4 regions of the Streptomyces sp. NPDC058741 genome follow, and region 3 is predicted to be linked to each of the others. Evidence: riboswitches for the same ligand, from Rfam matches in the RefSeq annotation. Region 3 holds a riboswitch; each other region holds the start of a gene.
The links. A riboswitch is a leader RNA that binds a small molecule or an ion and turns the genes downstream of it on or off. The one in region 3 is predicted to bind cyclic di-AMP.
Positions count from the first base shown of each region.

Region 1: linked by a shared signal. The riboswitch ahead of ACFW6P_RS02150 (NlpC/P60 family protein) and the one ahead of ACFW6P_RS12935 (C40 family peptidase) in region 3 are both predicted to bind cyclic di-AMP.
Region 2: linked by a shared signal. The riboswitch ahead of ACFW6P_RS18760 (transglycosylase SLT domain-containing protein) and the one ahead of ACFW6P_RS12935 (C40 family peptidase) in region 3 are both predicted to bind cyclic di-AMP.
Region 4: linked by a shared signal. The riboswitch ahead of ACFW6P_RS08205 (transglycosylase family protein) and the one ahead of ACFW6P_RS12935 (C40 family peptidase) in region 3 are both predicted to bind cyclic di-AMP.

Region 1 is NZ_JBHYQH010000002.1:152,057-159,180, reverse strand. It holds gene ACFW6P_RS02165 (NlpC/P60 family protein) at 1-94, opposite strand, end outside; partial or broken gene ACFW6P_RS02160 (hypothetical protein) at 514-866, shown strand; gene ACFW6P_RS02155 (hypothetical protein) at 844-1,788, opposite strand; gene ACFW6P_RS02150 (NlpC/P60 family protein) at 1,871-3,052, opposite strand; cyclic di-AMP (ydaO/yuaA leader) riboswitch at 3,061-3,232, opposite strand; gene pcrA (DNA helicase PcrA) at 3,522-6,029, shown strand; gene ACFW6P_RS02140 (M23 family metallopeptidase) at 6,080-7,124, opposite strand, start outside.
Region 2 is NZ_JBHYQH010000021.1:54,417-61,540, reverse strand. It holds gene ACFW6P_RS18765 (HAD family hydrolase) at 219-1,067, shown strand; gene ACFW6P_RS18760 (transglycosylase SLT domain-containing protein) at 1,031-1,801, opposite strand; cyclic di-AMP (ydaO/yuaA leader) riboswitch at 1,805-1,975, opposite strand; gene ACFW6P_RS18755 (polyprenyl synthetase family protein) at 2,485-3,498, shown strand; gene ACFW6P_RS18750 (outer membrane lipoprotein carrier protein LolA) at 3,743-4,993, shown strand; gene ACFW6P_RS18745 (ATP-binding cassette domain-containing protein) at 5,044-6,030, shown strand; gene ACFW6P_RS18740 (ABC transporter permease) at 6,017-6,898, shown strand; partial or broken gene ACFW6P_RS18735 (flavodoxin family protein) at 6,895-7,124, opposite strand, start outside.
Region 3 is NZ_JBHYQH010000012.1:93,123-100,246, reverse strand. It holds gene ACFW6P_RS12945 (ATP-dependent Clp protease proteolytic subunit) at 1-605, shown strand, start outside; gene ACFW6P_RS12940 (hypothetical protein) at 613-921, shown strand; cyclic di-AMP (ydaO/yuaA leader) riboswitch at 1,299-1,471, shown strand; gene ACFW6P_RS12935 (C40 family peptidase) at 1,474-1,947, shown strand; gene ACFW6P_RS12930 (ATP-binding protein) at 2,302-2,760, opposite strand; gene ACFW6P_RS12925 (helix-turn-helix domain-containing protein) at 2,974-3,834, shown strand; gene ACFW6P_RS12920 (DUF397 domain-containing protein) at 3,844-4,074, shown strand; gene ACFW6P_RS12915 (8-amino-7-oxononanoate synthase) at 4,128-5,255, opposite strand; gene bioB (biotin synthase BioB) at 5,406-6,572, shown strand; gene ACFW6P_RS12905 (adenosylmethionine--8-amino-7-oxononanoate transaminase) at 6,565-7,124, shown strand, end outside.
Region 4 is NZ_JBHYQH010000007.1:85,879-93,002, reverse strand. It holds gene ACFW6P_RS08220 (nucleoside triphosphate pyrophosphohydrolase) at 1-94, shown strand, start outside; gene ACFW6P_RS08215 (cytochrome P450) at 140-1,474, shown strand; gene ACFW6P_RS08210 (transglycosylase family protein) at 1,597-2,631, shown strand; cyclic di-AMP (ydaO/yuaA leader) riboswitch at 2,830-2,996, shown strand; gene ACFW6P_RS08205 (transglycosylase family protein) at 3,001-3,708, shown strand; gene eno (phosphopyruvate hydratase) at 3,962-5,242, shown strand; gene ACFW6P_RS08195 (septum formation initiator family protein) at 5,372-5,848, shown strand; gene ACFW6P_RS08190 (DUF501 domain-containing protein) at 5,883-6,413, shown strand; gene ACFW6P_RS08185 (exopolyphosphatase) at 6,410-7,124, shown strand, end outside.

The DNA.
Region 1 (7,124 bases), on a different contig from region 3:
TCGCGGTCGCCGCGCCGGCGAGGGCGATCGTGACGGCCGTCCGGGCCCTGCCGCCGGCCGTCGGGCGCTGTCGGGGCTTGCGGTGCGCTGCCACCGGGGGACCACGTCCTTTCCTCGTCCGCCGGTGGGGTGCGGACGGCCGCCCTGGGGAGCGGACGGGCGGCCGGCGCGTCCGGCGGCGGCCCGCACCGGGGGTGCGGGCCGCCGCAGGACCTCTCGGCGGTGGTGCCCGGCTGCCGCCCCTGGCCCGGGCGGCGGTGGGGAGCCGGTCACCTGGTGGGGACGCTAGACCGCGCCGTACCGGCCCGGTGGCCGGTGCGCGGAACTGTTCCGAGAGGACCGGCGGTGACCGTATGCGACCGTGATCCCGTCGTGGGCCCGACCTGTCGACTCAGGCTGATGACCGATGCGTCGCATCATGGGCGAGTGGGCGTGATCGGGTGGTATGGGGCGCGTGTGCATCGCCAGGGCGGTGTCGGGGGGTTTCCCGGGCCCTGATCAGGCTCCGGCGTCCTGGACCTGCTCATCCACCTCTTCGTCGGTCTCCACATCGTCGGCATCGCCGCGCTCCTGGGCGGCTTCCTCACCCAGACGAAGGCGATGGGCGCCGGCACCGCCCGCTTCACCCCCGCGATGCTGCACGGCGCGCTGACGATGCTGGTCACCGGGGTGATCCTGGTCGGTCTCAACCAGGCCGACGACCGGTCCGTGAACAACACCAAGATCGGCGTGAAGCCGGCCCTGCTGATCGTGATCCTCGGCCTGGTCTACGTGAAGCGGGACGACGAGAGGTGGACAAGGGCCTCTTCGGCCTGGTCGGGCTGCTGACCACGGCGAACGTCTTCATCGCCGTGCTCTGGACCTGACCCGTCCGACGCCGCCGCCGGCCCGGGCCGAGACGACCGCCCAGGCGGTGCACCCGAGCCAGACGGCCACCGCGACCCACAGCAGCGCCTGCCCCGCGCCGTCGAGCCAGGGCACGTCGAGGGCGGCCGCGAGGGCCAGGGCGGCCGCCGCCGTCACGGCCACGACGAACACGGTCGCCCAGCGGGACACGTCGTAGCGGTGCCGGGGCCGCATCAGCTCGGCGGTGAGCAGGACGACGCAGCAGACCGGGGTGAGCACCAGCAGCGCGACGGCGGCCCGGGTGAGGACGGTGCGGTCGTCGTCGTTCCACAGGGGGAAGCCGCCGCGGTCGGCGCCGAGCAGAAGCGCTCCGGCCAGGGCCGAGACGCCGAGCCCGCCGGCCGCCAGCCAGTGTTCCCCGGCGCCGTCCGTCATCTGCCGCGGCCGGAAACGGAACAGGGCGACGACGTAGAGCGCGAGCCCCAGCCAGAACAGCACCAGGGCCGTGTACGCGAGCCAGGCCGCCGACCCGGCCGCGGCGAGGGCGGCGCCGAGCACGGCGAGCCCCTGGGTGGCCACGCAGCGCAGGAACACCGCGCCCTGACGGTCCGGGACCCGCGCGCCCAGCAGCGGGATCCACAGCAGCGCGGCGAGCGCGAGCAGCCCCGCGGCCGTGTCCCGCAGGCCGGCGGCGCGGAAGCCGGTGCCCACCAGGGCGGTCGCCGCCGTGAAGGTGAGCGCGGCCGGAGTCTCCTCACGCCACGCCGTCCCCGGCAGCCGCAGCACGGCGTACGCGACCGCTCCCAGCCAGCTCGCGCAGGACAGGGCGAGGAGGATGCGGGAGAGGACCTCGTACCCGGCCGAGTCGAGGCCGACCGACACGGTGGCGGTCGTGAGCGTGTAGGTCGCCCACAAGGTGAGGGACGGGGAGGGGCCGGGCATAGCGCCGATGCTAGAGAGCGCCGCCCGCGATGGATGGGGGGGCCCGCGCGCGCGGCCCCCCCCCAAAAACGTCCGCGACCCCTCAGGCCGGCCGCACCACGCTGTGGATCGACGACTCGCCGTCGTAGTAGAGCGACTCCTCGCGCACGTAGGTGCCCGGCTTCGGGGCGTGGATCATCATGCCGTTGCCGACGTAGATCCCGACGTGGGTGACGTCGTCGTAGAAGAACACCAGGTCACCGGGGCGCGCCTGGGAGAGCGGGACCGTGGTGCCCGCGTTCACCTGGTCGTACGTGGTGCGCGGGAGGGTCACCCCCGCGGCCTTCCAGGCGGCCTGGGTCAGGCCGGAGCAGTCGTAGGAGCCGGGGCCTACGGCGCCCCACACGTACGGCTTGCCGATCTGGGCGCGGGCGAAGGCGAGCGCCTTCTCGGCCTTGGTGGCGTACGAGGAGCCGGCCGGGTCCGTCGGAGCGGACGGGGACGAGCCGGACTCCGGGGTCGTGGTGGAGGTACCGCTCTCCTGCTGCCGGGCCGCCTCCTCCTGCGCCTGCTGCTGCGCGGCCTGCTGACGGGCCAGCTCGGCGGCCTTGCGGGCGGCCTCCTCCTGCTTCTCCTTCTCGATCGCCGCGAGCCGCGCCTTCTCCTCGGCGGTCAGCCGCGACAGCAGCTCGCGCGCGTCGGCGAGCTTGCGCTGGACGGTCGCCTTGGCGGTCTTCAGGTCGCCCTGCGACTCGGTGAGTGTCCGGAGGCTCTCGGTGGCCTCCCGGCGCTTCTTCATCGTCTCGGACTGCTGGGTGACGAAGTCGTCGACGGCGACCTTCTGACGGCCGGTCATCCGGTCCATCAGCTGGGTCTGGTCGAAGTAGTCCTGCGGGGTGTCCGCGAGCAGGAACGTGGCGGTGTCCGGGGCGGAGGCGCCGGTGCGGTACTGGGCGGCGGCGAAGGAACCCAGTTCCTCACGCGCCTCGTTGAGCTTCTGGGTGCGCTGGGCGACGTCGTCGAGGAGGGTGTCGACGCGCTTGCGCTGCTTGGCGGTCCTCTCCCTGGCCGAGTTGTACTTCTCGGTCGCGGACTCCGCCTGACGGTAGAGGTCGTCGACCTTCTTCTCGACTTCCTCCAGGCTGGGCCTGTCGTCGGCCTCGGGGGCGGCGGTGGCCGACTGGGACAGCAGGGCCACGGAGGTGAGGGCCGCCGTTGCCAGGGCGGGGGTCCGTATTCCTGCCACGCGCGAACCCGTAGGACGCGACTTGCGGTGCGACGCCAAGGGAGGCGACTCCTTCCATGTTCCGCCTACCGGGTTAGCTGTCGGGTTCGGGCGGGCGGTTCGGAAGGGTTGCCCTACGGCCGTCCCCGTGAGGGGAGTCGGGCCGATTCACCCCAAGGTCTCGGTGGGTCCCCGGCTCCGGCTGCCGCTGCGGCACACCGGACTCGGCGGAGGCCGCGCGGCCCGGCGAGGTTCGCCGGTGGGGGTCGTGCGGCCCGGTCGCACCGTAGCCAACTCGTGGGGCCCCTGTGAAGGTTGATGGGTGATATGCCCGATACATTTTCGTGACCTTGCCCCGCGGCATCGCGGAGAGTGAGCGGTCACGACGTTCTGGTCCCCAATCGTCCGTGATGCCGAGGGTCGTAGCCGACTGTGATCAGGCGCTTTCCACTGGTGACAGCGGGGTGCTTTCGGTGATTTCCCGGGGCGGCGGCGGGTTGTCGGTGGGGCGTCCTAGACTCGGAGAGCGATGAGCAGCCTCTTTGACGACCACTTCCTGGCGAGCCTCCAGTCCCAGCGGGGCCCCGCGGACGAGCCCCCGCCGCCACCCGAGGACGATCACGTTCCGGAGTCGATCCCGGACGATCTGTTCGGCGGGAAGTTCGACGCGCCCCCGGACCGGGACACCCACTACCGCGACGGCGCCCCGCGCCCGGTGGTGGACACCGCGGCCCTCCTGGAGGGGCTGAACGACAACCAGCGCGCCGCCGTCGTCCACTCCGGCTCCCCGCTGCTCATCGTGGCCGGCGCCGGCTCCGGAAAGACGCGGGTCCTCACGCACCGCATCGCCCACCTGCTCGCCGAGCGGGGCGTGCACCCGGGCCAGATCCTCGCGATCACCTTCACCAACAAGGCCGCCGGCGAGATGAAGGAGCGCGTCGAGCAGCTCGTCGGCCCCCGCGCGAACGCCATGTGGGTGATGACGTTCCACAGCGCGTGCGTGCGCATCCTGCGCCGCGAGAGCAAGAAGCTCGGCTTCACGTCCTCCTTCTCGATCTACGACGCCGCCGACTCCAAGCGCCTGATGGCCCTGGTCTGCCGCGACCTCGACCTGGACCCCAAGCGCTACCCGCCGAAGTCCTTCAGCGCCAAGATCAGCAACCTGAAGAACGAGCTGATCGACGAGGAGGACTTCGCCGCCCAGGCCACTGGGGGCACCTCCCAGACGGAGTCTGGGGGAGGTTTCGAGAAGACCCTCGCCCAGGCCTACGCCCTGTACCAGTCGCGGCTGCGCGAGGCGAACGCCCTCGACTTCGACGACCTGATCATGACCACGGTCAACCTGCTCCGCGCCTTCCCGGACGTCGCCGAGCACTACCGCCGCCGCTTCCGGCACGTCATGGTCGACGAGTACCAGGACACCAACCACGCCCAGTACGCCCTCGTGCGCGAGCTGGTCGGCACCGCCGAGCACCCCGTCGACGTCCCGCCCGGCCCGGACGACGTGCCGCCCGCCGAGCTGTGCGTCGTGGGCGACGCCGACCAGTCGATCTACGCCTTCCGCGGCGCGACGATCCGCAACATCCTCCAGTTCGAGGAGGACTACCCGGACGCGACGACGATCCTGCTGGAGCAGAACTACCGCTCCACGCAGACGATCCTCAGCGCCGCCAACGCGGTCATCGAGCGCAACGAGTCCCGCCGCCCGAAGAACCTGTGGACCAACGCGGGCACGGGCGCGCGGATCACCGGCTACGTCGCCGACACCGAGCACGACGAGGCGCAGTTCGTCGCCGACGAGATAGACCGCCTCACGGACGCCGGCGAGGCCAAGGCGGGCGATATCGCGGTCTTCTACCGCACCAACGCCCAGTCCCGTGTCTTCGAAGAGGTCTTCATCCGCGTCGGCCTGCCCTACAAGGTCGTCGGCGGCGTCCGCTTCTACGAGCGCAAGGAGGTCCGGGACGTCCTGGCCTACCTGCGCGTGCTGGCCAACCCCGAGGACTCGGTGCCGCTGCGCCGGATCCTCAACGTCCCCAAGCGGGGCATCGGCGACCGCGCCGAGGCGATGATCGACGCCCTCGCCCAGCGCGAGAAGATCAGCTTCCCGCAGGCGCTCAAGCGCGTCGACGAGGCCTACGGCATGGCCGCGCGCTCCACCAACGCCGTCAGGCGGTTCAACACGCTGATGGAGGACCTCCGCACGATCGTCGAGTCCGGCGCCGGACCGGCCACCGTCCTGGAGGCCGTACTGGAGCGCACCGGCTACCTCGCCGAACTGCAGGCCTCCACCGACCCGCAGGACGAGACCCGGATCGAGAACCTCCAGGAACTCGCCGCCGTCGCCATGGAGTTCGAGCAGGAGCGTGGCGAGGAGGAGCGGGGCACGCTGTCCGACTTCCTCGAGCAGGTCGCGCTGGTCGCCGATTCCGACCAGATCCCCGACGAGGAGGACGGCGACGGCGTCATCACCCTGATGACCCTGCACACGGCCAAGGGCCTGGAGTTCCCGGTCGTCTTCCTGACGGGCATGGAGGACGGCGTCTTCCCGCACATGCGCGCCCTCGGCCAGACCAAGGAGCTGGAGGAGGAGCGGCGCCTCGCCTACGTCGGCATCACCCGCGCGCGCGAGCGGCTGTACCTGACGCGGTCCACCCTGCGCAGCGCCTGGGGCCAGCCGTCGTACAACCCGCCCTCCCGGTTCCTGGAGGAGATCCCGCCGGCCCACGTGGAGTGGAAGCGGACCGGAGCGACCTCGCCCGCGTCCTCCGGGCCCGTCTCGTCCGTGGCGGCCTCGCTGTCCTCGTCCCGCTCGCGCTCCTCGGCGTCCGGCGCCTCAGGGTTCGCCACCCGCCGGACCTCCGAGAAGCCGGTGGTGTCCCTGGCCGTCGGGGACCGCGTCACCCACGACCAGTTCGGGCTCGGCACGGTCGTCGCCGTGAAGGGCACGGGCGGGAACGCCGAGGCGACGATCGACTTCGGCGACACCAAGCCCAAGCGGCTGCTGCTGCGCTACGCGCCGGTGGAGAAGCTCTGACCCGCTGACACGCCCCCCGCCGGCCCGGCCGGCGGGGGGGCGCCGGGACGTCAGGTCGGGTCGACGCCGTGGCTGCGCAGCCACGGAAGCGGGTCGATCGCCGAGCCGCCGGCCGGACGCACCTCGAAGTGCAGGTGCGGACCGGTGGAGTTGCCGGAGTTGCCGGAGCGCGCGATCGGGTCCCCGGCCTTCACGGTCGTGCCCGAGGGGACCGTGTACGTGGAGAGGTGGCAGTACCACGTCTCCGTACCGTCCTTCGCTGTCACGATCATCATGTTGCCGTACGCGCTGTTCCACTGGGTGCGCACGGTGCCGTCCGTCGCAGCCATCACGGTCGTGCCGTACGAGACGGGGAAGTCGATGCCGCTGTGCAGGGACATCCAGTTGATGCCGGACTGGCCGTAGTAGGCGCTGAGTCCGTGCTGCGCGACCGGAAGGGCGAACTTCGGGCGCAGCCGCTCCTTGCGGGCCGCCTCCTCCGCCGCGCGCTTGCGCTCGGCCTCCTGCTGGGCCTTGAGGTCGATGCGCTCCTGTGTACGGCTGGCCCGGTCGGCGAAGTCGTCGGCGCCGGCGGCGAGACTCTGCAACTGGGTGTCCAGCTTGTTGTTGGCGGCGGCCGGCTGCACCGGCTGCGCGTCCGCCGCGGTCGTGCGCGCCTCCGCCGTGCTGTCGTCGGTGAGGCTGCCGACCGACGCGGCCGCGATGCCGGCGACACCCATCACGCACGCCGAGGGCACCGCGATCGTCATCAGCGCCGAGCGCTTGGGGGGTGTACGCCGGCGGGAGCGCGAACCCGCGCGGGAGGCGGCCCTGGACGGTGGGGCGGCCTCCTCCTGATCGTCCAGGAGCGGTTCCGGCGTGGGCAGTTCACCGGTGGCGTCCGGCTCGCCGCCGTCCGCGGAGGGGTCGTGGTAGCCGGCCCCCTCGGCCTCGTCGTAGGCGGACTGCCCGTACGGCGCGGTCTCGTGCTGCTCGAAGGTTTCGGCGTGCTGCCCGTCGTATCCGTCGGCGGCCGGTGCGGGGGTGCCGCCGGAGTTCCACTGCGTGGTGTCGTAGGCGCCGGTGTCGAAGGCCTGCGTGCCCCATTCCCATTGT
Region 2 (7,124 bases), on a different contig from region 3:
CCGAGCTCGCCGGGCCCGGCCACACGAATGCGTCCCGCTGCTCAACCCGACCCCCCGATCAGGTCCCCCCTGGACGCTTGGAAGGTACCGTCCGGGACGTCCTCGTGGGTGGGTAGCTGACCATGCCGACGCCAACCGGTGCAGAGGGGCCTTCAACCGGGCAATCAGTGTGCACCCTGCGATGAAACGAACGCGCCCACTGTCCGTATTCTCTGATCATGGCCGCACCCCTCGCATATTCGCTCATCGCCACCGACCTGGACGGAACGCTGCTGCGCGGCGACGACACCCTCTCCGACCGGTCCCTCGCCGCGCTGGCGCGGGTGGCGGACGCCGGTGCCCGGCACCTCGTGGTCACGGGGCGGCCGGCGCCCAGAGTGCGACCGCTCCTGGACGACCTCGGATCGAGGGGGCTCGCGGTGTGCGGGCAGGGCGCGCAGGTGTACGACGCCGGCGCGAACCGGCTGCTGTGGTCCGTCACGCTGGACCGGGAGCTGGCGGAGACCGCCCTCGGCAAGATCGAGGCCGAGGTGGGGGAGGTGTACGCGGCGGTCGACCAGGACGGGGTCGACGGGCTGACGCTGATCGAGCCGGGCTACCTCATGCCGCACCCGACGCTGCCCGCGGTACGGGTCGAGCGGCGCGAGGAGCTGTGGGCCGAGCCCATCAGCAAGGTGCTGCTGCGCCACCCCCGGCTGTCGGACGACGAACTGGCCGCGACGGCCCGCTCGGTGGTCGGGTCGCTGGCGACCGTGACGATGTCGGGGCCCGGCACGGTCGAGCTGCAGCCGTGCGGTGTCACGAAGGCGACGGGCCTGGCGCTGGCCGCGGAGCACCTGGGGCTGCGGCCGGCCGACACCGTCGCCTTCGGGGACATGCCCAACGACATCCCGATGTTCGACTGGGCCGCCCACGGCGTCGCGATGGCCAACGCTCATCCCGAACTCAAGGCCGTGGCCGACGAGATCACCCTGTCGAACGAGGACGACGGCGTCGCCGTCGTCCTCGAGCGACTGCTGGGCGGCGCGGATCAGTACGGGCCGTTGACGTTGTCGATCGAGCCGTAGCGGTCGGCCGCGTAGTTGCAGGCCGCGGTGATGTTGGCGACCGGGTCGTACGGGTCGAACGGGGTGCCCTCGACGTGGTAGGCGGCGAAGGTCGGGTCGATCACCTGCAGCAGGCCCTTGGACGGGGTGCCCTTGGCGGCGTTGGAGTCCCAGTTGTTGATCGCCTGCGGGTTGCCGGACGACTCGCGCATGATGTTGCGGTAGATGCCGTCGTAGGAGCCAGGGATGCCCTTCTGCGCCATGATGTCGAGCGCCTCGCGGATCCATCCGTCCAGGTTGTCCGCGTAGGTCTTGGCGGAGGCCTGGGTGGCCTGGGCGACGCCGCCGGCGGGCTTCGCGGCCGGCTTGGCCGGGGCGGACGACGGGGTCGCCTCCTTCGTGGCGGCGGGAGCCTTCGTCGTGTTGACCTTCAGCTTCAGACCCGGGTGGATCAGCTTCGGGTCCTCGCCGACGGCGGCGCGGTTGTCCTGGTACAGCTGCTTCCAGCCACCCGAGACGTCGTACTTGACCGCGATGCGGTAGAGCGAGTCGCCCTTGGCCACGGTGTGGATGAGCGACGTGGCCTGGGCGGCCTGCGGGACGGACCGCACGGGGGCGCTCTGGGGTTCGGCGGCGCTCGCGTGCGTCGCGCCGAGAAGCGGCAGGGCCAGGGCGACCCCGCCGGTTCCGACGGCGACGACGCCGCGGGTGAACGGGTTCGTGCGGGTATGACGGTGCTTACCTCGTCCGAGCATGGCGATGTTCCTCTCCGGCGCCTGCGAGGTGAGCTGTCGGGTTCGGGCCGGGAGGTGCCCGGCCGCGCACGGCACTGTCGTGCCGTGCGCGGCTTCACCCCGAGCCGTTCCGCTGTGCGGACCGGCGACTTACCTGGGTCCCCCGCTCCTGCCCTGCGTGAGTGATCGGTTCTGTGGGGTATCCGGGCGGTGGCAGGATTCGGCGTCCGCCGGACAGGGCCGGAACGTATGCGAGAGCACATGTCGGGAACAAGCCGTCGGCGTCACACATCCCGCTTGTCGACCTTGGTCGGGCGGTATGGGGTAGCTTGATCCTTTGCGGTCGCCAAGGCTCAACTGGCTTAGGGGTAAAGGGTCTGAGGGTCGGCGTCGAGGTCGGGCGGGGGAGAGGTGCAAGTGATTCAATTCACTGATCACGTTCCGGGGCGCAATGTTCAACAAAGGGAATTTGCTTCATTGTTGCGGCAAATCGCATATCACCCACCACGTCATGGAAAGTGGATAAATGTCTGTTCTTATGAGCTGATCGAAGGAATGGCGGTCTTGATCGGATACCACCCGGCCTGTAACCCCGGGCGCTGGCGGTGATCGAAACGTGACCGGATACGCTGACAGGAGTGGGGGCGGCGACCTATCGACAATCCGCGTCATCACCGGCAGACACAGCAGACAGGAGACCCCTCGTGACCGACGTCGGGCCGTTCGGGCTGAGCGTGCGGGACCAGGCTCTGGAAGCCGATGTCCAGGCCGGGCTGACGGCTGTCGAGGAAGGCTTGCTCGAGGCCACCAAGAGCGAGGTGCCCTTCATCACGGAGGCCGCCCAGCACCTGGTGCGGGCCGGCGGCAAGCGGTTCCGGCCGCTGCTCGTGATGCTCGCGGCCCAGTTCGGCGGTGACCGCCACGCACCCGGGATCGTGCCGTCGGCCGTCGTCGTGGAGCTGACCCACCTGGCCACGCTCTACCACGACGACGTGATGGACGAGGCCACCGTGCGCCGCGGGGTGGAGAGCGCCAACACGCGCTGGGGCAACTCCGTCGCGGTCCTCACCGGCGACTTCCTCTTCGCGCGCGCCTCGCACATCCTGGCCGACCTCGGCCCGGAGGCCGTGCGCGTGCAGGCCGAGGCCTTCGAGCGGCTGGTGACCGGGCAGATCCTGGAGACGGCCGGGCCCCAGGACGGCCGCGACCCCGTCGAGCACTACCTGGACGTGCTGGGCGGCAAGACCGGCTCGCTGGTCGCCGTGTCCTGCCGGTTCGGCGCGATGATGTCGGGCGCCGACGACACGGTCGTGGACGTGCTCACCCAGTACGGCGAGCGGCTCGGCGTCGCCTTCCAGCTCGCCGACGACGTCCTGGACATCGCATCCGACTCCCACGAGTCCGGCAAGACGCCCGGCACCGACCTGCGCGAGGGCATCCCCACGCTGCCGGTGCTGCGGCTGCGCGAGCGGGCGGCCCGGCTCGGCCTCGCGGAGGACCGCGCCCTGTGCGAGCTGCTGGACTCCGACCTCACCGACGACGCCCGGCACGCCGAGGCCCTGCGCCTGCTGCGCGCCCACCCGGCGCTGGAGCAGGCCCGGCGGGACACCGTCCGCTACGCCCAGGAGGCCCGTTCGGCGCTGGCGCCGCTGCCCGAGTGCGCCGCGAAGACGGCTCTGGTGGAACTGTCCGACGCCGTGGTGCACCGGGCCGGCTAGCCGCTGCCCCTCCCACGCCCCCCACCCGCGACCCCTACGGGTCGGGGGAGCTGCCGCCCTGTCGTGTCATACCGCAGCAGTACGCGGAGTTGAGTCCGGGGTCTGACGTATCTCCCTGGCCGTTTTGGTCAGATGGAGACCACGGAAAACACCACTCCTCACCTGTTCGGGTGAGAATGGCGGCTGAGGGACGAGTGCGTGCACGACACGGACAGCCGCCGCCGACCACGGAGGTAGGGCACACATGGCACCGTACGCATCCGACGACAGCACGACCGCCGGGGAGGGCGACGAGCGGCGCTCCGGGCGGCGCAAGGCCGCGCGGTACGTCGTCCCGGTCACGGTGATGGGGGTGGCGGCGGCCACGATCGGGCTGGTCCCCGCCCTCGCCGACTCCGGCGACCCCGACCTGCCGAAGATCACCGCCGAGCAGCTCATCGAGAAGATCGCCCAGTCGGACGTGGAGCAGCTGTCCGGCACGGTCAGGATCAGCACCGACCTCGGCCTGCCGAACCTCGGCGGCCTGGAGTCGAGCCTGATGTCCGGTGCCGCGGGCCGGGGCGAGGGCGGCTCCTCGGCCGACCCGAAGGCCAAGCTCACGGAACTGGTCTCGGGCACGCACACCCTGCGCGTCGCCGCCGACGGCCCCGACCGGCAGAAGCTGTCGCTGCTGGAGAACGCCGCGGAGTACAGCCTCATCCGCAACGGCAAGGACGTCTGGGCCTACGACAGCGCGTCCGACGAGGTCTTCCACGGCACCGGCCCCCGGGGCCCCGAGCGTGGCAGGACGCAGCCGCCGGCCATGCCGAAGGACTTCGCGGAGGAAGCCCTCAAGGCCGTCGACGACACGACGTCCGTGACCGTGGACGGCACCGCCCGGGTCGCCGACCGGGACGCCTACCGGCTGGTCATCGAGCCCAGGCAGTCCGGCTCGACGGTCGGCGCCGTCACGGTGGCCGTGGACGCGAAGACGGGCATGCCGCTGAAGTTCACCCTGACCCCGGCGAGCGGCGGCGCCGCCGTCGTCGACGTGGGCTTCACCCAGGTGAGCTTCGCCGAACCGGCCGCCGCCACCTTCGACTTCACCCCGCCCAAGGGCGCGAAGGTCACCGAGGAGAAGGACGCCGGGAAGGACGCCGGGAAGGGCTTCGGCAAGGGGTTCGCGCCGGGCTCCGGCAAGCCGGGGGCGCACCGGCACACCCACGCGTCCGGCAAGGACCTCGGCAAGGGCCACGACGGCATGAAGACCATCGGCGAGGGCTGGAACGCCATCGCCACCTTCGACACCGGCGGCGAGGGCATGCCCTCGGGTGACGCGGGCGGCGGCCTCGGCGGCTTCGTGAACTCCCTCGGCGACAAGGTCACCGGCACGTTCGGCTCGGGCACGGTCTTCTCGACCCGCCTGGTCAACGCCCTGATGACGGACGACGGCACGGTCTACGTCGGCATGGTCACCAAGGACGCGCTGGTGAAGGCGGCCGAAGCCGGGAAGTAAGTCCGTTACGCCGGGGGACGTTTGGAGAGTTCGAGAGAACGAGGAAGCCGATGGGCGAACCGTCCGCCGACGGGCCGGAGCGGAACGGCGCGGGTGCCGCGGCCGGGGAACCTGTCATCGCCACCCGCGGGCTCACCAAGCGCTACCGCGGCGGGCAACTCGCCGTCGACGGTCTCGACCTGACCGTCCCGGCGGGCAGCGTCTTCGGCTTCCTCGGCCCCAACGGCTCCGGCAAGACCACCACCATCCGCATGCTGATGGGCCTCGTCGAACCCACCTCCGGCACGGCCCGGGTCCTGGGGCAGCCCATGCCCCGGGCCACGCGCACCGTGCTGCCGCACGTGGGCGCCCTCATCGAGGGCCCCGCCCTCTACGGCTTCCTCTCCGGCCGCGACAACCTGATCCGCTACGACTGCGCCGACCCCGCCGCCGATCCGCGCACCCGCCGGGCCCGGGTCGCCGCCGCCCTGGACCGGGTGGGCCTGACGGCCGCCGCCGGCAAGAAGGCCAAGGCGTACTCGCTCGGCATGAAACAGCGCCTGGGCCTGGCCGCCGCGCTGCTCCGGCCGCGCCGGCTGCTGGTCCTCGACGAGCCCACCAACGGCCTCGACCCGCAGGGCATGCGCGAGATCCGTGCCCTGGTCCGCGCCCTCGCCTCCGACGGCACGACCGTCTTCCTCTCCTCCCACCTGCTCGACGAGATCGAGCAGGTCTGCACGCACGCGGCCGTGATGGCACGGGGCCGGCTGATCGCCCAGGGCCCGGTCGCCGACCTGGCCGCCGGGGCGCGCGGCCGGCTGGTGGTGACGACGCCGGATCCGGCAAAGGCGGCGCGGGTGCTGAAGGAGCAGGGCGTCGCCGACGTCGTCGTCACGGACGACCCGGTGACCGGCGAACCCCCGGAGCGGGACCTCGCCGACGTGAACGCGGCGCTGGTCGCGGCCGGGGTGCGGGTCCGCGGGTTCGCTGTCGAACGCGCCTCGCTGGAGGACGCGTTCGTGGCGCTGACGGGGGAGGGCTTCGATGTCGCGGGCTGAAGTCGTGGACAACGTAAGGCCGGTGAGCCGGCTGTGGACGTTCGGGCTGCTGCGCGACGAGCTCGCCACCACCTTCCGGCGCTGGCGCACCCTCGCGCTGCTGGCCGTGCTGGCGGGCGTGCCGGTCCTCGTCGGCATCGCCGTCAAGATCGAGACGGGTGACGGCTCGTCGCCCGGCGGCGGGGGCGGCGGGGGAGGACCGGCCTTCATCGCGCAGGTCAGCAACAACGGTCTGTTCCTGGTCTTCACCGCGTTGGCCGCCACCCTCCCGTTCTTCCTGCCGATGGCCGTCGGGGTCGTCGCGGGCGACGCCATCGCCGGTGAGGCGAGCGCCGGCACGTTGCGCTATCTGCTGGTCGCCCCGGCCGGCCGCAGCCGGCTGCTGCTCACCAAGTACGCGACCGTCGTCCTCTTCTGCCTCGCCGCCACCCTCGTGGTGGCCGTCTCGGCCCTCGCGATCGGTGCGCTGCTGTTCCCCCTGGGCGATCTGACGACCATCTCGGGAACGCGGATCGGTTTCGCCGAGGGTCTGGGCAGAGCCCTGCTGATCGCCCTGGTCGTGGCCGCGTCACTGATCGGCGTGGCGGCCCTCGGCCTGTTCGTCTCGACCCTCACCCAGAGCGGAATCGCGGCGATGGCGACCACGGTCGGCCTGCTGATCACGGTCCAGATCCTCGACCAGATCCCGCAACTGCACGCCCTGCAGCCCTACTTCTTCTCCCACTACTGGCTGTCCTTCGCCGACCTCATGCGCGAGCCGGTCTACTGGGACGAGGCGGCGAAGAACCTCGGCCTGCAGGCCCTGTACGCCGCCGTGTTCGGTTCGGCCGCCTGGGCGCGCTTCACGACGCAGGACGTCACGGCCTAGTCCCGCCGCTCGTACGGGTACCTGGCGAGCGGGGCCTCGCGTGCGAGGAACGTCTTCGCGCGGGCCAGCGCCTCGGTGTCGTCCAGCACGTCGCCCGGCCTGCTGCCGTTGCCGAGCAGTACGCCGCCGAAGCGCATACCCCATGTAGGCCGCCGAGTTGCTGAGCGTGCCGACCAGCGGGTCTGCTACCACCTCCTCGGAGTGCGCGAGCGCGGTGACGCCCCAC
Region 3 (7,124 bases):
CTGAGTTCACCGAACGCACCGGGTCCGGGCAACGGACGACGGACCCGTACTCCAAGCTTCTGGAGGAGCGGATCGTCTTCCTCGGGACGCCGGTCGACGAGACCTCGGCGAACGACGTGATGGCCCAGTTCATGCACCTGGAGCACCAGGCGCCGGACCGGGACATCTCGCTGTACATCAACTCTCCCGGCGGCGCGTTCCACGCGATGTCGGCGATCCACGACACCATGCGGTACGTCGCCTGCGACGTGGAGACGATCTGCCTCGGCCAGGCCGGCGCGGCCGCCTCGGTGCTGCTCGCGGCGGGCACACCCGGCAAGCGCTCCGTGCTGCCCGACGCGCGCCTGGTGATCCATCAGCCGGCGCTGCCCGAGCCGGTCCGCGGACAGGCCACCGATCTGGCGATCCAGGCCGACGAGTTGATGCGCATCCGGGCCCGTATGGAGGAACTGCTCGCCCGGTACACGGGCCGCAGCCGCGAGCAGGTCCGCGCGGACATCGAGCGGGACAAGGTCCTCACGGCCCAGGAGGCACTGGAGTACGGCCTGGCCGACAGGATCGTGCCGAACCGCAAGGCCACCATGGCCGTGCCGACCGGGGAGTGAGCCGCCGGTGCTGCCTCCCGAACTGCCCCCGCTGCCCGCCCTGACCGGCGCCGAGTCGGAGCTGATCGACCGTTACCTCGACGTCGTCGACCTGCTCGGTCGCATCAACCCCTCCCTGCCCGGCGACACCTACCGCGGACTGCGCGCCGCCCAGGCACTGGTCGGCAAGGCGACGGCACTGCGCGACGCGCTGGCCCTGATGCACCAGCGGGGCGAGACGGAACTGCACGCCGCCACGCTGGCGCGGGCGCTGCGCGTCCTGGACGGCGAGCGGCGCACGGCGCGGGTCACCCTGCCTACGGACTCCGTGAGTTGACACGGAGGCGACGGTCCGGACGCCCGGCCCGAGGACGGAGCGTCCGGAGCCGAGTCGAAACGGCCCGAAAGACGTACCCCTGTCCGGAGTAGACGGGGGTGCTTTTTTTGGCCCCTCACAGTTGCGCGACGCGCGTGCCCGAAGGGCGGAATGGGGCATTCCACCGCTGGTCCGGCGGCCGGCGGAGCGGTGCACCGTGGCTCGAACACAGACGCGGCCACCCGAACGGGCGAGTGGTGAGTAACAACACAAATAACCGGTTCCGTTGGGATATCAGGACAAGCATGAAGCAAGATCCCTGTCTGACGACAAGCCCCCGCCACAGCGGCGGGGCGGTCCGGGCGGACGCCGAGTCCTGCCGCCGCACGGACGACCGGTCGACGGAAGTGCATCGGCAGGAGTGGAGGACCCAAGCACGACGGGTCGCCGGGACGGTCACGCCATGACCGGATCCGAGCAGCCCTTGGGGTGAAGCCGCGTCAGCGGCCGGGCAACTTCGCCAGCCCGAATCCGACAGGTCATCCTTCACAGGCGGCTGACGAAGGGGTGCGCATGACTGCGCTGAATCGTGTTCCGTCGCTCATGGTCCGGGCCGGTACCGCCTCGGCCCTCACGATCGCCGCCGTGGGCGGCTCGATCGTGGCACCCGGCTTCTCGGCCGAGGCCTCGGCGGCCACCCATGGGACGAAGGCACTCAAGGTCGCGGCGTCCAAGAAGGGCTCGCCCTACCGGTACGGGGCCACCGGACCGTACCGGTTCGACTGCTCGGGGCTCACGCTCTACTCGTTCAGGAAGGCGGGCAAGAAGCTGCCGCGCACGGCCGCCCAGCAGTACAACAAGACGCGCCACATCTCCCCCAGGAACCGCAAGGCCGGGGACCTGGTGTTCTTCCACTCGGGCCGGAACGTGTACCACGTCGGCATCTACGCGGGTAAGAACAGGCTCTGGCACGCCCCGAAGACCGGGGACGTGGTGCGCCTGCAGAAGATCTGGACCAAGAGCGTCTGGTACGGACGCGTGAAATGAACCGCCCTGAGTGCGGCGGCGTCCTGACACGCCACCGCACTCCGGAGCGTGACACGGGTCCGCGCCGGCCGCTCCTGGTGCGGCGGGCGGGGCGGCGGGACGGGACGGGTGCGTCCGGCCTCCGGCACCCCTCCGGGGAACCGCCCGAGGACGGTGTCGGCCCGGCCCCCCTCCGGCACGCCTTCGAGGCAGCCGTCGGAGGAACCGGAAGGACCGGCACCACGCCGAGAAGCGCCCGCACAGCGCCGTCGGCGCCGCTGACGGCGGACGTGCCGGAGAGGAGCGTCAGGCCCGGGGGAGGACGGCCGCGCGCGGAAGGCCGGGACGCCGTACGCCGCCCCGGGCGACGCCGGATCACGGCTCCTGCCGGGCCGCTGTGCTGACCGGCCGGGCCGGGATCGTCCACGGGAGCTCGATCGAGATGGTCTTGCCGCCCTCTCGGGTGGGGCGGATACGGAGCTTGCCGCCGCACTCCGCGGTCAGCCAGCGGATGATGACGAGTCCGCGGCCGTTGTCCTGCTGGACGGCCGCCGGAAGCCGCCGGGGGAAGCGCGGATGACTGTCCGTGACGCCGATGCGCAGTTGTTCGTCGCGGTCGAGCAGGACGTCCACGGTGAAGGTGGGCGACTGGCCGAAGGTGTGCTGGACGGCGTTGGTCGCGAGTTCGGAGATGATGAGCCGGACGGTGTCGGACACTTCCGTGTCCGCCGGCAGCCCCCACTCCGCGAGCATGCCCACGACAAAGGCACGTGCCGCGGAGACCGAGGCGGGATCACTCGGCAGAGTGACGGATGCTTCCAGATGGTCTGCCATGGCGACGTCGCCCCTTTCCCACGGAACCGCAGTCCGACACGGAGCGGATGGTTCGAGTACGGTCCCGGACTGGTGCTTCGCCGCCAGAGTGCCACCAGGACCCTCCCGAAGGGCGGCGATCCACCAAGATATGCATATATCTGTCGCTCAAAGCGGTGAACTCTGCCACGCGAGACCGTATTTGAGTGGCTCGGAAGGAGTAAGGAGGAGCCCATGCAGCACGGTCCCGCGGTGCGCCGCCGGAAACTGGGCGCCGAACTGCGCGCGTTGCGCACCTCGGCGGGGCTCACCAGCGGTGAGGCGGCCCGGCTGGTGGGCTGGCACCAGTCCAAGGTCAGCCGGATCGAGACGGGCACGAGCGGGGTGAAACCGGCCGATGTGCGCTCACTGCTCGATGTCTACCGTGTGGCCGACTCCCAGCTTCGCGAGTTGCTCATGGTGTTGTCGGGGTCCGACGACAGCCGCGGCCGGCACCACTGGTGGCACGCCTACCGAGGGGTGCTGCCGCCGACCTACCGGGACTTCATCAGCCTGGAGTCGCAGGCCGGCGCCATGCGCACGCTGGAGACCACCGTCGTGCCGGGCCTGCTGCAGACGCCCGAGTACGCGCGTGCGGTGACGAAGGCCGCCCTGGGCAGCCTTCCGGAGGACCGGCTGGACACGCTCGTCGAGGTGCGGCTGGCCCGGCAGGACGTGCTGCGCGCGGACCCGCCGCTGGAGCTGAGCGCCGTGCTGGACGAGGCGGTGCTGCGGCGGGAGGTGGGAGGGCCTGGGGTGATGGCCCGGCAGCTCGAACGACTGGTCGAGGCGGCGCGCTTGCCGCAGGTGAGGCTCCAGGTGCTGCCGTTCGCCGCCGGGGCGCACATCGGCGTCACAGGCCCTTTTGTTATTTTCTCGTTCTCGAGCACTTCTGATTTGGATGTGGTTGTTCTCGACCACCTGACGAGTAGCCTCTACCTCGAACGGAAAGAAGACCTCCAGGCCTACACGGAGGCCTTCAACACCCTTCAGATCCACGCCCTTTCCCCCGAGGACTCGTTGGATTTCATCGCCGGGACAGCCGCCGGCGCATAAGGAGGCACCATGCGTGCACTGCCTCGTCACGTCCCCTCGAGCACCGAACTGCACGGTGTGCGGTGGTTGCGCAGCAGCTACAGCACCGGCGCGAACAACTGCGTCGAGACCGCGCGTCCGCAGACCCCGCCGTGGGCCGGACTCCTCGCCGTGCGCGACTCCAAGACCCCGGACGGGCCCGCCCTGCTGCTCTCCCCGCGGAGCTGGGCCGAGTTCACGTCCGCGGTCGACCGTATGTGAGACGCCGTCCGATCAGCCCGCCCTCGTGCGACGCACGGCCGTGTCACGCCGACTCATGGCCGCGTCTCGCCGATCAGCCGTACAGCGCGTTCGATCTGCTCACCGGTCAGGTCCGCCCGGGCGGTCAGTCTGAGCCGTGAGATGCCGTCCGGCACCGAAGGGGGCCGGAAGCAGCCCACGGCCAGGCCCGCGGCGCGGCACTCGGCCGCCCAGCGCACGGCGTCCTCGGGAGAGGGCGCCCGCACCGAGACCACCGCGGCGTCCGGACGCACCGCTTCCAGACCCGCGGTGGTCAGGCGTGCGTGCAGCTCGTCCGCCACCGCGCGGGCCCGCGCGGCCCGCTCCGGCTCGCGGCGCAGCAGCCGCAGGGCCGCCAGGGCCGCCCCCGCCGCGGCGGGGGCGAGTCCGGTGTCGAAGATGAAGGTCCGTGCCGCGTTGACCAGGTGGTCGACGACCCGGGCGGGGCCGAGGACGGCGCCGCCCTGGCTCCCGAGCGACTTGGACAGGGTGACCGTGGCGACGACGTCACCGGCGCCCGCGAGCCCCGTCGCGTACGGCGCGCCGCGACCGCCGTCGCCGAGGACGCCCAGGCCATGGGCGTCGTCGACGACCAGTCCCGCGCCGTGCTCCCGGCAGGCCTCGGCGAGTGCGGTCAGCGGGGCCGCGTCGCCGTCGACCGAGAAGACCGTGTCGGACACGGTGATCGCCGCGCCCTCGTGCGCCGACAGCGCCTTGCGCACGGCCTCCGGCTCGGCGTGCGCCACGACCTGGGTCGTGCCACGGGCCAGCCGGCAACCGTCGATCAGGGAGGCGTGGTTGCCCGCGTCGGAGACGATCAGCGAGCCGTGCGGGGCCAGCGCGGTGACCGCCGCGAGATTGGCGGCGTAGCCGGAGGAGAAGACCAGGGCCGCCTCGAAGCCGCAGAAATCGGCCAGTTCCCCCTCCAGCTCGGTGTGCAGCTCGGTGGTGCCGGTGACGAGCCGGGAGCCGGTCGAGCCGCCGCCCCAGTCCAGCGCGGCGCGTGCCGCGCCCTCGGTGACCTCCGGGTGGCGGGCCAGCCCCAGGTAGTCGTTGCTCGCCAGGTCGAGGAGGGGCGAATCGGCCGGACGGGGGCGAAGGGTCCGTACGAGTCCGGCGCGGCGGCGCAGTTGCGCCTGCTCGTCGATCCAGCCGAACGCCATGGGTGGTCCTCCGCGGATTTTGTAGGCAGTGCACAGACACTAGCGGGACCACCAGCAGGCCAGGGTGTGGCGATACCCACACCTCGGAGCGACTCTGTTGTGCGGACTCTCCTTGGCCCGAGGCACTCGAGTAGGACAGGATCGACTCTCATGGACCTGCTGAACACGCTGGTGGAGAAGGGGCTTCGGCGCGAGCCGCCGACCCGGGACGAGGCACTGGCCGTCCTCGCGACGTCCGACGACGACCTGCTCGATGTGGTGGCCGCGGCCGGCAAGGTGCGCCGGCACTGGTTCGGCCGACGGGTGAAACTCAACTATCTGGTCAACCTGAAGTCCGGTCTGTGCCCCGAGGACTGCTCGTACTGTTCGCAGCGGCTCGGCTCCGAGGCCGGGATCCTGAAGTACACGTGGCTCAAACCCGATCAGGCGTCCGACGCCGCGGCGGCCGGGGTGGCCGGGGGCGCCAAGCGGGTCTGCCTGGTGGCCAGCGGGCGGGGCCCGACCGACCGGGACGTGGACCGGGTCTCCGAGACCATCAAGGCGATCAAGGCGAACAACGAGGGCGTCGAGGTGTGCGCCTGCCTGGGCCTGCTCTCCGCCGGTCAGGCGGAGCGGCTGCGCGAGGCCGGCGCCGACGCCTACAACCACAACCTCAACACGTCCGAGGCGACGTACGGGGAGATCACCACCACCCACACCTACGCCGACCGCGTCGACACGGTCACCAAGGCGCACGCGGCGGGCCTGTCCGCCTGCTCCGGTCTGATCGCCGGCATGGGCGAGTCGGACGAGGACCTCGTGGACGTCGTCTTCTCGCTGCGCGAGCTGGACCCGGACTCGGTACCGGTCAACTTCCTCATCCCGTTCGAGGGCACCCCGCTCGGCAAGGAGTGGAACCTCACCCCGCAGCGGTGCCTGAGGATCCTCGCCATGACGCGGTTCGTCTGCCCGGACGTCGAGGTGCGCATCGCGGGCGGGCGCGAGGTGCACCTGCGCACGATGCAGCCGCTCGCCCTGCACCTGGCCAACTCGATCTTCCTCGGCGACTACCTCACCAGTGAGGGCCAGGCCGGCAAGGCCGACCTGGAGATGATCGCGGACGCCGGGTTCGAGGTGGAGGGCACCGATCAGGTGACGCTGCCGGAGCACCGGGCCGGGGGCTGCCACGACGGGGGCGGAGTGTGCGGTTCCCAGGGCGGCGGGGCGTGCGGTTCCGGCGCGGAGCCGGAGACCGCCGCGCAGGTCGCCGAGCCGCGGACCGATCTGGTCGCCGTGCGCCGCCGGGGCGCCGGGACGGACCTCGCGCCCAATGCCTGAACCGACGGTCCCCGAGCTGCTGGAGCTCGACCGGCGGCACGTGTGGCATCCGTACGGGCCGATGCCCGGACGGCAGGAACCGCTCGTCGTGGAGGCGGCGAGCGGGGTGCGGCTGCGGCTCGCCGACGGCTCGGGAGAGCTGGTCGACGGGATGTCGTCCTGGTGGTCGGCGATCCACGGCTACAACCACCCGGTGCTGAACGAGGCCGCGCGCGAGCAGCTCGCGCGGATGAGCCATGTGATGTTCGGCGGGCTCACCCACGAGCCCGCCGTACGGCTGGCGAAGCTCCTTGTCGACATGTCGCCCGACGGGCTGGAGCACGTCTTCCTCGCCGACTCCGGGTCGGTGTCGGTCGAGGTCGCGGTCAAGATGTGCCTGCAGTACTGGCGTTCGCTGGGCCGTCCCGGCAAGCGGCGGCTGCTGACCTGGCGTGGCGGCTACCACGGCGACACCTGGCAGCCCATGTCGGTGTGCGACCCCGAGGGCGGGATGCACGAGCTGTGGGCCGGGGCGCTCCCCCGCCAGGTGTTCGCGGACGCGCCCCCCGCGGA
Region 4 (7,124 bases), on a different contig from region 3:
GGTCCGAGCGGAGGCGGAGGGCGTCGACCCGGAGGCGGCCCTGCGAGCGGCGGCCCGCGCGTACCGGGACGCGATCCGGGAGGCCGAGAGCTGAGCGGACCGCGACCCGGCGACGGCACGGGGCCGATACGGTCGGGGAGTGACCGACCAGCCCCGGCCCAGCACACCCGCAGCCGTCCCCGAGCCCCGTCCCGAAGCCGTCCCCGAGCTGTTCACCTGGGAGTTCGCGAGCGATCCCTACCCCGCCTACGCCTGGCTCCGCGAGCACAGCCCCGTCCACCGGACGCGGCTGCCCAGCGGTGTGGAGGCCTGGCTGGTCACGCGGTACGCCGACGCCAGGCAGACCCTCGCCGACCACCGGCTCTCCAAGAACCCCGCGCACCACGCCGGACCCGCGCACGCCAAGGGCAGGACCGGGATCCCGGGGGAGCGCAAGGCCGAGCTGATGACGCACCTGCTGAACATCGACCCGCCCGACCACACGCGGCTGCGGCGGCTGGTGTCCAAGGCGTTCACGCCCCGCCGGGTCGCCGAGTTCGCGCCTCGGGTGCAGGAGCTGACCGACGGGCTCATCGACGGGTTCGCCGGGAAGGGGGCCGCCGACCTGATCCACGAGTTCGCCTTCCCCCTGCCCATCCACGCCATCTGCGACCTGCTCGGCGTCCCCCGCGAGGACCAGGACAACTTCCGTGACTGGGCGGGCATGATGATCCGCCACCAGGGCGGCCCCCGGGGCGGTGTGGCGCGCTCGGTGAAGAAGATGCGCGGCTACCTCGCCGACCTCATCCACCGCAAGCGCGGGGCGCTGCCGGACGATCCCGCGCCGGGCGAGGACCTCATCTCCGGTCTGATCCGGGCCTCCGACCACGGTGAGCACCTCACCGAGAACGAGGCGGCGGCGATGGCCTTCATCCTGCTGTTCGCAGGGTTCGAGACGACCGTGAACCTGATCGGCAACGGCACCTACGCCCTGCTCACCCACCCCGGGCAGCGCACCCGCCTGCAGCGGTCCCTGGCCGCCCGGGACACCGCCCTGCTGGAGACGGGCGTCGAGGAACTGCTGCGCTACGACGGCCCCGTCGAACTCGCCACCTGGCGCTTCGCCACCGAGCCGCTCACCCTCGGCGGGCAGCGCGTCGAGGCGGGCGACCCCGTCCTGGTCGTCCTGGCCGCCGCCGACCGGGACCCGGAGCGCTTCGCCGGCCCGGACGTGCTCGACCTGTCCCGCCGCGACAACCAGCACCTCGGCTACGGCCACGGCATCCACTACTGCCTCGGCGCCCCGCTCGCCCGTCTGGAGGGCCAGACCGCGCTCGCCACGCTTCTGACCCGCCTCCCGGACCTCCGCCTCGCGGTGGACCCGGCCGAGCTGAGATGGCGCGGCGGCCTCATCATGCGCGGGCTGCGCACCCTGCCGGTGGAGTTCGCACCCGCCACGGCACGCCCCGGACGTGACGAAACCTCAACTCTGTGATCTTCATGTGATCTGCGCGGCATGAACTTGTGACAAGTGATCGTCTGCCGATACGTTCACCCATCAACACGGCCCGAGCACTCACGCCGTGTCGATCACTGCTGTCTCCGAAAGGTCTCCGCATGCTCTCCGGGAACGGTCGGCACCGTCGCCCCCGCCAGGCTCCGGCTCTCCTCGTCGCGGCCGGAGTGACCGGCTCCGCCATCGCGATCCCGCTCCTCGGAGCCTCCGGCGCCAGCGCGGCAGAGGGTGTGACCTGGGACCGGGTCGCGGACTGCGAGACCGGCGGCGCCTGGAGCCAGAACAGCGGCAACGGCTACTACGGCGGCCTCGCCATCTCCCAGGAGGACTGGGAGGCTTACGGCGGCCTCGACTACGCCGTGAGCGCCGACCTGGCCAGCCGCTCCCAGCAGATATCGGTGGCCGAGAGAATCCTCGCCGACCAGGGGGTCGGCGCGTGGCGCACCTGCGGACTGCTCTCCGGCCTCGAGCAGGGCAAGGGCTCCGGCGCCTCCGGTTCGCCCGAGTCGCCCGGTTCGCCCGAGTCGGACGAGTCGGACGAGTCCTCCCGTCCCACGGATTCACCCGGTCTGCTCGAATCCCCCGACGCGTCCCCGTCGTCGACGGCCTCGTCGTCCCCGTCGCCTGATCCGGAGTCGACTGCGACCGATAACGACGAAGAAAGCGACGAAACGCTCAAGTCCGACAAGTCCTCGGCCTCCGCCGACCCCGCGCGGCAGAGTGAGGACGGGAACTCCCCCCTGGCCGCCCCCGGCGAGATGCCCGATAACGCGCGGCAGGGCGAGGACTCCTCGGCGCTCACCGGCACCGGCTCCGGCCGTCACCGCGGCCCCGGCGCCGACGAGAACGCCGAGCCGGCCGACGGCCGGGCGGACGAGTCCGCGGGCCGGCACGCCTCGCGCGGTGACGACGCCTCCCGCGACGCGGCGGACGGCGCCTACACCGTCCGTTCCGGTGACAGTCTCTGGTCCATCGCCGACTCCCTTGACGTCAGCGGCGGATGGCGGGCGCTCTACGACGTGAACCGGGAGGCCGTCGGGGCCGACCCGAACCTCATCCGCCCCGGTCAGACGCTCACGACCAGGGGCGAAGCGGACGACGAGTGGTCGTTCGGGCACGGCGGAAACGAGGGCTGAAGTCACCCCGAAAAGGCGCGAGTTCACGTCATATTTCGCGGCTAATGTCCCGTTTGAGGGTCGTGAGAGATAGATCTCAGAAGGCCTGGTCGTCTTTGAATTTCCCCGGATCGCATGTCTACGGTCGTGACCGCTCGCCACCGTGAGCCCCGGTTGCCGCAACGCCGAATCCTGCCAGCGGCCGCACGGGAACAGTCGTCGCGTCAAGCGCCGTAGGCAGGAGCGGGGGACCCAAGGTAGGTGCCCGACCGGCTCGTTCCGCCGGAAGGGCTTGGGGTGAAGCCGCGTCCCGTCAGGGACGTGGCCGGGCAACTCAGCCGGCCCGAACCCGACAGCTCACCTCGCAGGCGTCGGTGAGGGGATCCATCCATGCTGTTTTCCAGCAAGGGCAAGCACCGCCGTCCGTCCAAGGCCGCCCGTGCCGTCGCCGTCGCCGGTGTCGCCTCCGCGGCCGTCGCCGGCCCGCTGATGGCGGCCGGCAGCGCCTCCGCCGCCACCGCCTCCGAGTGGGACGCCGTCGCCCAGTGCGAGTCGGGCGGCAACTGGTCCATCAACACCGGCAACGGCTACTACGGCGGTCTGCAGTTCTCCGCCTCCACCTGGGCCGGCTACGGCGGCACCAAGTACGCCTCCACCGCCGACCAGGCCACCAAGGCCCAGCAGATCGAGATCGCCGAGAAGGTCCTCGCGGGCCAGGGCAAGGGTGCCTGGCCGGTCTGCGGCAAGGGCCTGTCGAGTGCCGGCTACACCGGCGGCTCCGCCGACTCCGGCAGCTCCTCGCAGAGCCAGAGCCAGAACCAGAGCCAGAGCCGGCAGAGCACCGAGACCCGCGAGACCCGGCAGCCCGCCTCCCGCTCCGCCGAGCGTCCGGCCGCGAAGAAGACCGTCACCACCCCGACCGGCAAGAAGGTCAAGAAGGGCGACGGCGAGTACAAGGTCGTCAAGGGCGACACCCTGAGCTCCATCGCCGCGGAGGAGAAGGTCAAGGGCGGCTGGGAGAAGCTCTTCGAGCTGAACAAGGACATCGTTCAGGACGCCAACCTCATCTACCCGGGCCAGCAGCTGCACCTGAAGTGAGCAGCGGCCCGCCCAGGGCCCATGGTTCCCCCGCCCCGGTGCGTCGTCCCCCGTACGCACCGGGGCGGGGTTCTTTCGGCATCCTGCTTTGTTCCGTTCGGAAACAATTTTCTCTCGGTTCTGTCCACGAGGTGGGAGACCCGGTGGCCGAACGCCCCGAGCCGGTTAGGCTCATGTCGCGAGCCACCGCGGCCCGCGCCTCGCAGGGCCCGAGCGGCCCGCGTACCCGCGTCACATCGAGAAGGAGATGCTCGTGCCGTCCATCGACGTCGTCGTAGCCCGGGAAATCCTGGACTCCCGAGGCAACCCCACGGTCGAGGTCGAGGTCGGCCTCGACGACGGCAGCACGGGTCGTGCCGCCGTCCCGTCCGGCGCCTCGACGGGCGCCTTCGAGGCCATCGAGCTCCGCGACGGCGACTCGAACCGTTACCTCGGCAAGGGTGTGGAGAAGGCCGTCCTCGCGGTCATCGAGCAGATCGGCCCGGAGCTGGTCGGCTACGACGCCACCGAGCAGCGCCTGATCGACCAGGCCATGTTCGACCTGGACGCCACCGACAACAAGGGCTCCCTGGGCGCCAACGCCATCCTCGGCGTCTCGCTCGCCGTCGCCCACGCCGCCTCCGAGGCCAGCGACCTGCCGCTGTTCCGCTACCTGGGCGGCCCCAACGCGCACCTGCTGCCGGTGCCGATGATGAACATCCTGAACGGCGGCTCGCACGCCGACTCCAACGTGGACATCCAGGAGTTCATGATCGCCCCGATCGGCGCGGAGTCCTTCTCCGAGGCCCTGCGCTGGGGCGCCGAGGTCTACCACACGCTGAAGAAGGTCCTGAAGAGCAAGGGCCTGGCCACCGGCCTCGGCGACGAGGGCGGCTTCGCCCCGAACCTCGGCTCCAACCGCGAGGCCCTCGACCTCATCCTCGAGGCGATCAAGGAAGCCGGCTACACCCCCGGCGAGCAGATCGCCCTGGCGCTCGACGTGGCCGCCTCCGAGTTCTACGAGGACGGCGTCTACACCTTCGAGGGCAAGGAGCGCTCGGCGGCCGAGATGACCGAGTACTACGCGGAGCTCGTCGACGCGTACCCGCTCGTGTCCATCGAGGACCCGCTGTTCGAGGACGACTGGGACGGCTGGAAGACCATCACCGACAAGCTCGGCGACAAGGTCCAGCTCGTCGGCGACGACCTGTTCGTCACCAACCCCGAGCGCCTCGCCCGCGGCATCGAGGAGGGCGCGGCCAACGCGCTGCTCGTGAAGGTGAACCAGATCGGTTCGCTCACCGAGACCCTGGACGCCGTGGAGCTGGCCCAGCGCAACGGCTTCAAGTGCATGATGTCCCACCGCTCCGGCGAGACCGAGGACGTCACCATCGCCGACCTGGCCGTCGCCACCAACTGCGGCCAGATCAAGACCGGCGCCCCGGCCCGCTCCGAGCGCGTCGCCAAGTACAACCAGCTGCTGCGCATCGAGGAGATCCTCGACGACGCCGCGGTGTACGCCGGCCGCAGCGCGTTCCCCCGCTTCAAGGCCTGACCGCGCACCGGGCCCGGGCAGGCACCGGCCCGGGGCACGGCTGAGCCAGTCGTACGTACGTCCCCGTACTCGGTCCCGTACCGTGTGCGGGGACGTACGCGCGCAGGACGGTGGAGCGGAGGCTGACAGATGGCCGTGAAGGACCGGGACCGGTTCTCCACCACGACCAGGATCCGGCTGCTCGGCGAGCAGACCGCGGCCCGGGTCTACCGCTCCCAGACCAAGCGGCAGGCCCGCCGCTCCCGGCTGACCGGCCGGGCGGCGCTGCTCGCGCTGGTGATGTGCTCGCTGATCGTTGCCCTGGCCTATCCGATGCGGCAGTACGTCTCCCAGCGCGCCGAGATCGAGGACCTGCAGCGCGAGCAGCAGCAGGCCCGTCAGCGAGTCGAACGACTGCGCGACACGAAGGCGCGCTGGCAGGACGACGCGTACGCCGAGCAGCAGATCAGGCAGCGGTTGCACTACGTCATGCCGGGGGAGACGGGCTTCATCGTCGTCGACCCGCGCCCGGCGCGGCAGTCGCGCACCTCCCTCGGGGCGGCCGACCGCCCCTGGTACGCGAACGTCTGGGACGGGGTCGACAAGTCCGACGCCTCCGCCCCGTAACAGTGACCCCAGAGAAAGACACCCGAAGACAGTCATGGAAACGTCCCCGCCGACCACCCCGCGCACCGAGCCCACCGACGCCGACGTCGAGGCCTTCAAGCAGCAGCTCGGCCGGCCCCCGCGCGGCCTGCGCGCGATCGCGCACCGGTGCCCCTGCGGGCAGCCGGACGTCGTCGAGACGGCCCCGCGGCTGCCGGACGGGACGCCGTTCCCCACGCTGTACTACCTGACGTGCCCGAAGGCGAACTCCGCGATCGGCACGCTGGAGGCGAACGGCGTGATGAAGGAGATGACCGAGCGGCTCGCCTCGGACCCGGAGCTGGCGGCGGCGTACCGGGCGGCGCACGAGGACTACGTCCGGCGCCGTGACGAGATCGAGGTGCTGAAGGACTTCCCGAGCGCGGGCGGCATGCCGGACCGGGTGAAGTGCCTGCACGTGCTGGTGGCGCACTCGCTGGCCGCCGGGCCCGGGGTGAACCCGCTCGGGGACGAGGCGATCGCGATGCTGCCCGAGTGGTGGCGCAAGGGCCCGTGCGTGACGTCCGCCGAGGAGGACGCCCAGTGACCCGGGTCGCCGCCGTGGACTGCGGTACGAACTCGATCCGGCTGCTGGTCGCCGACGCCGACCCGGCGACCGGCGAGCTGGTCGACCTGGACCGCCGTATGACGATCGTGCGGCTCGGGCAGGGCGTGGACCGCACCGGCCGGCTCGCCCCGGAAGCGCTGGAGCGGACGTTCGCGGCCTGCCGCGAGTATGCCGAGGTCGTCAAGCGGCACGGGGCCGAGCGGCTCAGGTTCGTCGCCACCTCCGCCTCCCGGGACGCCGAGAACCGGCACGAGTTCGTGCGCGGGGTGCTGGACATCCTGGGCGTCGAGCCCGAGGTGATCTCCGGGGACCAGGAGGCCGAGTTCTCCTTCACCGGCGCGACCAAGGAGCTGGCCGGGCGTGACCACCTGCCCAGGCCCTACCTGGTCGTGGACATCGGGGGCGGCTCCACCGAGTTCGTCGTCGGTGACGACCGGGTGCGCGCGGCCCGCTCGGTGGACGTCGGCTGCGTCCGCATGACCGAGCGGCACCTGGTCCGCGACGGGGTGGTGAGCGACCCGCCCTCCGAGGAGCGGATCGCCGCGATGCGGGCCGACATCGCGGCCGCCCTCGACCTGGCGGAGGAGACGGTTCCGCTGCGCGAGGCACGGACGCTGGTGGGCCTCGCCGGGTCCGTGACGACCGTGTCGGCGATCGCCCAGGAGCTGCCGGAGTACGACTCGGCCGCCA